2 regions of the Mesorhizobium sp. M7A.F.Ca.CA.001.08.2.1 genome follow, and region 1 is predicted to be linked to the other one. Evidence: riboswitches for the same ligand, from Rfam matches in the RefSeq annotation. Region 1 holds a riboswitch; the other holds the start of a gene.

Evidence for each region. Region 1 has a riboswitch for thiamine pyrophosphate ahead of thiC (phosphomethylpyrimidine synthase ThiC). Riboswitches for the same ligand answer to the same signal wherever they lie in the genome.
Region 2: linked by a shared signal. The riboswitch ahead of EN914_RS08365 (YkoF family thiamine/hydroxymethylpyrimidine-binding protein) and the one ahead of thiC (phosphomethylpyrimidine synthase ThiC) in region 1 are both predicted to bind thiamine pyrophosphate.

What each region holds. Positions count from the first base shown of each region.
Region 1 is NZ_RZPW01000007.1:17,802-22,146, reverse strand. Features, by position in the region: gene EN914_RS01120 (metallophosphoesterase) at 1-171, opposite strand, end outside; gene EN914_RS38985 (hypothetical protein) at 663-1,034, shown strand; TPP riboswitch at 1,236-1,352, shown strand; gene thiC (phosphomethylpyrimidine synthase ThiC) at 1,456-3,291, shown strand; gene thiO (glycine oxidase ThiO) at 3,288-4,289, shown strand; gene thiS (sulfur carrier protein ThiS) at 4,258-4,345, shown strand, end outside.
Region 2 is NZ_RZPW01000092.1:3,886-8,230, forward strand. Features, by position in the region: gene msrA (peptide-methionine (S)-S-oxide reductase MsrA) at 1-122, shown strand, start outside; gene EN914_RS08355 (GSU2403 family nucleotidyltransferase fold protein) at 200-1,303, opposite strand; gene EN914_RS08360 (hypothetical protein) at 1,586-2,026, opposite strand; TPP riboswitch at 2,099-2,212, shown strand; gene EN914_RS08365 (YkoF family thiamine/hydroxymethylpyrimidine-binding protein) at 2,203-2,811, shown strand; gene EN914_RS08370 (ABC transporter permease) at 2,853-3,668, shown strand; gene EN914_RS08375 (ABC transporter ATP-binding protein) at 3,665-4,345, shown strand, end outside.

The sequences.
Region 1 (4,345 bases):
CGAAGTCGTCAGCCGCCGAAGTTTCGTCAAGACGGCACGCAGCGAAGACGCGCGTAGCTTCTGCGTTATTTTCGGAGCGAACTTGCTATCCTTGGCATCGATGTTGCTAGAGGAAGGATGCCAGTCCGGATAGTGAATATCGCCTACTTGAAGGATTCGCACCCGCCGCATAACTCGCCCCCCTGCCGAGAGCCATAGACTAATCCGTTCGCTTTTGCCAAGCGCGAACGATCATCCGCAGTGTCCTTAACGAGGTAGCCTGCACTTTTCGAGAATTGCCACGGCGGCTATTTTTGGGGTGTGAAGCACACGAGACCCGCGACGTGAGACCCAGTTGCTCAATGCCCAGTTGCTCAATGAGCTTTCTTACGAATAAGGGAGAATTTCCGCGGCCGGACTATCTCTGAGCGAGCGTGCATGACTGCCAACGGAAGGTCTTGCACGCACCCTTGCGATCTTGAGCAATGGTCGCCATGACTTTCTTCTTGTAGGCTTTTGAGTGGCCCAGCCTGCGATCACCAGACCCCACCGATTCTAAAGAGCGTGGCAGATGGGATAGTCGAGGTTGCCCGTGCACAATCACGCTCAGGGCTTGCGCCGCCCAGAGGACACGCTGAAAAGGCAGATTGGGGCGCAAGCACGCCATTCACGAGAGGTTCGACATGAAGACCATGCAAGAAAAAGACATTCCGGCATTCGTACAAGCAGTTGTGGACGCCGGCTGCAACATTTGCGCGATTGGCAACTTGGGATACGTCTTTGGCGATGCTGATTTCACGCCAGCGCAACGGAGGGCCGTCGAGCCACAGCTGCGTAGGATTGCTGAAATCTACGGCGAACGCGATCATCTCATAAACGAGATAGCTGTATATCTGCGGTCGATCGGACGCCATGTCGAGGTTGAGCCGAAGACAGGTATTTCCCGATGGCCCAGATCGCGAGAAGCCGTCTTCCAACCTCTGAATCCTAAAGGAGGTGACCCCCAAGGCCGTTCGTCACCTTCGACCAGAATAACCACATCCGTGACCGCCTGAGCTACTTGGTCGATACGCTCACATGGCCAATACAGTTTCTCCATCCTTCACGAAGCGAATGAGGCTTTGGCCACGGTCTACGGGGCGTGACTTGTCCCCGATGCATGCGCGAGCTCTCCGCCCGGCTGGCCGCCGGCCGTCGCCACCGGCCGAAGGCGCCCGAATGCGCTTGACAAGATAGCGTCAGCCCGTTCAACCTGAGGCATTCACCAGGGGAGTCCCGGTAAGGGGCTGAGATACTGCTGGCTTTCGCGGCGCAGTGACCCGTTGAACCTGATCCAGTTCATACTGGCGTAGGGACGGTGCAAGCGCTTTGCGGGAGTTTACGCCCGAGGTCCTGCTGTAGCAGGTCTACAGAAGCGTCTTTTCATCCTTCCGGCACAGAACTGGGTCTCCAATGCATGAGCAAAGGAGCCTCACGATGAATGCCCTCACTCCAGCCGTGTCGACGGGACCGCTGCCCGCCTCACGGAAAATCCACAAGTCCGGCGTCCTCTATCCGCACATCAAAGTGCCGATGCGAGAAATCTCCGTCCATCCGACGGCGGGTGAACCGCCCGTCACCGTCTATGATCCGTCCGGCCCCTATACGGACCCGACTGTCGAAACCAGCATCGAAAAAGGCCTTGCCCGGCTTCGCCACGAATGGGTCACGGCGCGTGGCGATGTCGAAGCCTATGACGGCCGCCACGTCCGGCCGGAAGACAATGGATTCGCCACCGGCGAGCGCCTGACACCGGAATTTGCGATACGCAATCGGCCGCTCAAGGCCAAGCAGGGCAAGGCGGTGACCCAGCTTGCCTATGCGCGCGCCGGCATCATCACGCCAGAAATGGAGTTCGTAGCCATCCGCGAGAATCTCGGCCGCGAGGTGATGCGCGGCAAGCTGCAACGCGACGGCGAAGCCTTCGGCGCGGCGATCCCAGATTTCGTCACACCCGAATTCGTGCGCGACGAGGTGGCGCGCGGACGCGCAATCATTCCCGCCAACATCAATCATCCCGAGAGCGAGCCGATGATCATCGGTCGCAATTTTCTGGTCAAGATCAACGCCAACATCGGCAACTCGGCTGTCACATCATCGATGGCCGAAGAGGTCGAAAAAATGGTCTGGGCGATCCGCTGGGGCGCGGACACGGTGATGGACCTGTCGACCGGCCGCAACATCCACAACATCCGCGACTGGATCGTGCGCAATGCGCCGGTGCCGATCGGTACGGTGCCGCTCTATCAGGCGCTGGAAAAGGTCAACGGCATCGCCGAGGACCTGAACTGGGAGGTCTACCGCGACACGCTGATCGAGCAGGCCGAGCAAGGCGTCGACTATTTCACCATCCACGCCGGCGTGCGGCTGCACTACATACCGCTGACCGTCGACCGGGTCACGGGCATCGTCTCGCGCGGCGGCTCGATCATGGCCAAATGGTGCCTGCACCATCATCGGGAGAGCTTCCTCTACGAGCATTTCGAGGAGATCTGCGACATCGCCAGAGCCTATGACGTCTCCTTCTCGCTCGGCGACGGCCTTCGTCCCGGTTCAATCGCCGATGCGAACGACGCGGCGCAATTCGCCGAACTGGAAACACTTGGAGAACTCACCAAGATTGCCTGGGCAAAGGACTGCCAGGTGATGATCGAAGGCCCGGGCCATGTCCCCATGCACAAGATCAAGCAGAACATGGACAAGCAGCTCGCAGTGTGCGGTGAGGCGCCGTTCTACACGTTGGGGCCGCTGACGACCGACATCGCGCCCGGCTATGACCACATCACCTCAGGGATAGGTGCCGCCATGATAGGCTGGTTCGGCACCGCAATGCTTTGCTACGTCACGCCGAAAGAGCATCTCGGCCTTCCCGACCGCAACGACGTCAAGATTGGCGTGATCACCTACAAGATAGCCGCCCATGCAGCCGATCTGGCGAAGGGCCATCCGGCAGCGAAAACCAGGGATGATGCCCTTTCGCGCGCGCGCTTCGAGTTCCGCTGGGAGGACCAGTTCAACCTGTCGCTCGACCCCGAAACCGCACGGTCCTTCCACGACCAGACCTTGCCCAAGGAGGCGCACAAGCTGGCACATTTTTGTTCGATGTGCGGACCGAAATTCTGCTCGATGCGCATCTCCCATGACATCCGCGCGGAGGCGCAGAAAGAGGGCATGGCGGCTATGGCGGCGAAATATCGCGAAGGTGGCGATCTCTACATGCCAGCTGACGAGACCGGCGTACCGCTCATGCCAGAGGCGCCGGAACCGTCATGAGGGTTCTGGTCAAAGGGGCCGGCGTCGCCGGCCTCACCGCGGCGTTCGAGCTCGCCGTCCGCGGTGCCGCGGTGACCGTTGTGGAGACACGGCATGGCCTCGGCGGCAATGCGTCGTGGTTCGCCGGCGGCATGCTGGCGCCCTGGTGCGAGCGTGAGAGCGCCGAGCAGCCGGTGCTGGATCTCGGACGCGACGCCGCCGACTGGTGGGATGACGCGCTGCCCGGTCAGGTGACACGGGCCGGAACGCTGGTCCTGGCCGCGCCGCGTGATACTGGCGAGCTTGACCGGTTCGCCACTCGCACGTCGGGGCATCGGCGTGTCGATGACGACGAAATCGCGGTCCTGGAGCCCGACCTCGCCGGCCGGTTCCGGCGCGGATTGCTGTTTCCCGATGAGGCTCATCTCGACCCGCGCCAGGCAATCGCCGCACTTCATGAAAAGCTGGCGACCATGGGTGTCAAATTCCACTTCGGCTGCGACGCCCGGCCTATTTCGGGTTTCGCCCGTCGGATAGACTGCATGGGAATGGCAGCGGCCGATGACAGGCTGCGCGGTGTTCGCGGCGAAATGCTGATCCTGCGCACGCCTGATGTCTCGCTGTCGCGGCCGGTCCGTTTGCTTCATCCACGCTTTCCGCTTTATGCCGTGCCGCGCACCGACCACCGCTTCATGATCGGAGCGACAATGATTGAAAGCCAGAGCGCCGGACCGGTGACGGCGCGTTCCATGATGGAGCTTCTGGGTGCCGCCCATGCCCTCCATCCGGCCTTTGGTGAGGCCGAGATCGTTGAAACCGGTGTGGGTGTCCGTCCGGCATTTCCCGACAATTTGCCACGCGTCGAAACAGACGGTGAGATCATCGCGATCAACGGTTTTTATCGTCACGGTTTTCTCCTCGCCCCCGCCATGGCGCGCCAGGCTGCCGACCTGGTTTTCAGTCAAGACAGAACCAAGGAGCATGCTCATGAAACTGATGGTCAACGGCGAGGCGCGTGAGATTGCCGCCACCACGCTGGCCGAGTTGCTTGCCGCGCTCGACTATGAGGGCGATT
Region 2 (4,345 bases), on a different contig from region 1:
GCCCCTTCTGGGAAGCCGAGCCCGAGCATCAGGACTATCTGGAGAAATATCCCAACGGATACACCTGCCACTTCGTCAGGCCAGGCTGGAAGCTGCCGGTTCGTGAGAAGGCTGTTTCGTAGGGCTCACAGCTTCCGGTCCTGCCATGCATTGCCGCTCGATGGAGTCGTCGAGCGGCATCATCGCATCCCAAACACCTTCAGTCAGCGCGCCTTGTCGCGTCGGTGAAGCCATCGAGCTCTTCACCAATATCCGAAAGTGCCCTTCGAACGATTGTCTCGACCGTGTCTTGCCGATCGGGATCGAGTAAACGAAGACCTCGTTGGATTGCATCGCGCCAGCTGGCACCGCGATTCCAAGCTTCGGAGAACACCACGGCGAGATCATCTTGCCGGCGGGCAGTTGCCATCGCCTCGACCAGCAAGCTTGCCTGAAGAACATCTTTTTCCCGTTTTGCCGCGCCGTTTGCATTCGCTTGGCGAAGAGAGGCGACAATCAGTTTGTGGACGGCATATCGCTCGGGTGAGGGGACCAGTACCGGGACTCCGGATCGATGCAACAAGACGGTTCTTACGGGTTCGCGGATCAGAAAATCCAGGAACCGCAAGGGTTGTGCCGATGCGCCGCCCAGCGACGGCATCGCGCTCGCGTGGTCGGCGTAGTCGTCGCTACCCCGATTTGGGGTCAGGAATTCGACCTTGTAGCGGGAAGCGTTTTCGAACTGGGTCGTGCGATTGGCATCCGTTCGGTGCGGAATTTCGCGAAACGACGGATCGATATCGCGCAGCACATTCATGATCGGTGGCAGACTGTCGCCCACTTCGACGGAGACCGAGTGAAATTGGGCAAAGTCGGCATCGCCTGTCTGTAGCGCTACCCCCGGCAGCCTTACGCCCAGATATCCGGCGTAGGTCTGGAATGCGACCGTGCCGACAAGTACGCCCCGCAAGCGGAAAAACCCGGCCTTGCCAAGAGCTTCGACGATATCGCCGGTAAATTTTTCCGGCTCCATCAACCCGGCCTCGCGAACAAGCGTCGATACGAGCTTACGACGGCTTTTCAGATCGCTCTTGATTTCCCTGAAGGCGGCGACGCGTTTTGCGATCTCGGGATCGTCGGCCGGACCGACATATCGTCTTGTCGTCTTCGGTCTGGTCTCCTCGAAATACCAGTAGTCGCGGCCTTTTACCGGAACCCGTACGAAATTGCCTGCCGTCGAGAAGTCAGTTTGGAACGAGGCATCCAGGCTTCGTTGCACGAGTTCAGCGAACAGAGTGCGATAAGCAATATCGATCGATTTCATGGCGGCGTCCGACCAGGGTCTTTGCGTTATAAGAAATTTGCAGTTCTCTTATAACTGCGCGCTTCTGCTCCTGGTTTCAAGTGGTTATAAGAAAATTGCGAAAACCTTATAATCGCCCGACCTGTTATCAGAAGCAGCGCCATACACCGCCAGCGGTGCGCGCCTGCGTCGATTTCCTGCGGCATGCGCATACCGGCCGTCAGACGCTGTCCGGCGATTAACGATGCGCCGAAAACCCGCGGAGCATTCGCTCCGCGGGTTTTCGCTCCAATTGGCGACAACTTACTTGCCGCAATGGTTGTCGTTGACTGTCGGCGAAGCCGTGCCCGGCGAGGTGCCGTTGGCATCTGGCTGTGCGCCCTGCGGACCGGCCGGGCAGTTTTCATCCGCGTTGGAATTCATGCCATCGGGCATGCCGGTCGTGCTGTTGGTTATGCCCGGGTCCACAGTGTCCGGCTCGACCGTATTGGGTGAAGCCGGCGTGTTCGGCTCAACCGTCACCGATTTGCCGCTGCCGCCTCCGTTTGCACCGTTATCGTCAGCACTTTGCGCCATGGCTGATGTCGCCAGGCCAATGGTGAGAGCCGAAGCTGCGAGGATTTTCATTGTCTCCATTTCTGTGAACTCGTCGCTCATTCTTACGAAGGTGATCGCATCGCGACTATGGGGACAACCGGTCGCGGCAGTGAAGGTTCCCGACAAAATTCCGCTCAGGCGCACCACGACTGGCGCAATCCTTTTGGCGCAGTGTGCTGAAAAACGGCTTTCCCTTCAACCCGAATGATGCTTTAAGGCGCACATCCACAGGGGTGCTCCGTACGGTCGGGGCTGAGACGGGGGCGGCAAGCCCACAGACCCTAGAAGCTGATCTGGGTAATACCAGCGGAGCGAGGCGGGCGGTGTTTTCAGGCGCACAGATTTCCCTATATCCCATGACCGACGATTTCGTCGGTGTCATCCTTGGCGGGCTTGGCGCGCTCGATCCCTGGCGCGACAAGCTCAGGATCGAGACCGACGACATCTCGACCTTGCTGGTCGGGCCGCCCGAAGTGCTGTTTCCTGCCATGCGCGACCTCTTCGTGGCGGCGGCACGCAGCGGCAAACATTGCGTGTTGTCCGCCACCATCTCGCGCGGCTGCCCTGGCGAGCCGGACGATCCGATCTGCCGCTCCGATGCACTTGGTGGGCCGGTCGGGCCACTCGGCCCGCGCAGGGATGCGGCCATCGCGGCGGTGCGCAATGCTGCTGTCACCGGCCAGCCGGCGGCCGCGCAGTTCTCGCTCTATGTGATGGGCACCGACGACCACATGGACGAGATTTACGGCTGCATCGACTTTCTCAAGCAGTCCGGCGTCTATGAGCGTTCCAAGCATTTCTGCACGAAATTGCGCGGTGATGCCGGTGCGATCTTTTCGGCGCTGGACGAGGCCTTCTGTCGCTTCGGACCAGGCGCCGGCCACGTAACTCTCGACGTCACGGTCTCGGCCAACAGCCCGTCGGCTGTCTGAAGCTGCCGCCGCTTCCGCGCGGCCGTCAAAGGTTATCTCCCGTGGTCTCATCGTCAGTCGCTTCGCGCCGGATCGCGAGCCTTCTTGCCAAGGCAGTGCCGGCCATGGTCTCGGTCGGGTTGCTCCTGCTGGCGTGGGAGCTTTATGCCACCTATTCCGGCATCAAGCCGACGATATTGCCGGCGCCGTCGCGCGTCCTCGAGCAAGCGATGCTCAATCGCGAGGCGTTGGCCAACAACGCCGTTCCGACCATCCGCGCCACGCTACTCGGCTTTGCCTGTTCGCTCAGCGCCGCTTTTGCGCTGTCGATGCTGGTCGACTTCTTCCAGCCGCTGCGCCGCGCGTTGGTTCCCGTCTTCATCGTCAGCCAGACCTTGCCGCTGGTGGCGATCGCGCCGCTGGTGGTGCTGTGGTTCGGCTTCGGACTGGCGCCCAAGATCATGCTGGTGGCGCTGGTCACCTTCTTTCCGATGCTGGTCGCACTGGTCGAGGGCTATGAGTCGACCGAGGCCGAGATCGGCCAAATGCTGCGCGCCATGGGAGCAGGGCGCCGGCGCATCTTCGTGCTGGCGCGGCTGCCTTCAGCACTGCCTTACTTCTTTGCTGGCCTCAGGATCTCCATCACTTATGCCGTGGTCGGCGCCATCTTCGCCGAATATGCCGGTGCCGCGAAGGGGCTGGGCATATACATGCTCAACGCCAAGAACAATTTCCGCCCCGATTTGGTGCTGGCCGCCGTCGGTGTCAGCGCCGCGCTGACACTTGTCCTGTTCGGGTTGACTGTGCTGCTGCAGCGCCTGGCCATGCCCTGGGAGCGAGCCGACAAGGCAATCGCAGGGAAGGGGCCGCGGCGATGAACCGGCTCGAGCTGCGGCATGTGCGCAAGGCGTTCGGCGGGCTCGACGTGCTGGCCGATATTTCGCTCAGCGTCGGCGCCGGTGAATTCGTCTCGATCCTTGGACCTTCGGGCGCCGGAAAATCGACGCTGTTCCAGCTTCTGACCGGCGCCGAGCATGGCGAGGGCGAGATGTTCTTCGACGGCGAGCCGCTCGATGACCACGGCAAGCGCTTTGCCTTCATGCCGCAGCGTGATGCGCTGATGCCTTGGCGGCGCATCCTCGACAACGCGACGCTTGGACTCGAAGTGCAAGGCATCAGGCGCAAGGCGGCGCGGGCGCGCGTCGCGCCGCTGTTTGCCGAGTTCGGGCTTGCCGGCTTCGAGCGACATTTCCCCGGGCAGCTCTCGGGCGGCATGCGCCAGCGCGCGGCCCTGCTGCGCACCGTGGTGCAGCAGCGCGACATGCTGCTGCTCGACGAGCCGTTCGGCGCGCTCGATGCACTGACCCGCACCGCCATGCAGCGCTGGCTCGAACAGATGTGGCGGCATCACCGCTGGACGGCGCTGCTGATCACCCATGACGTGCGCGAAGCCGTGTTCCTGTCCGACCGCGTCTATGTGCTGTCGGCGCGCCCGGCCCGCATCGTGCGTGAAATCAAGGTGCCGCTGCCGCGCCCGCGCAGCCTTGGCGGCCAA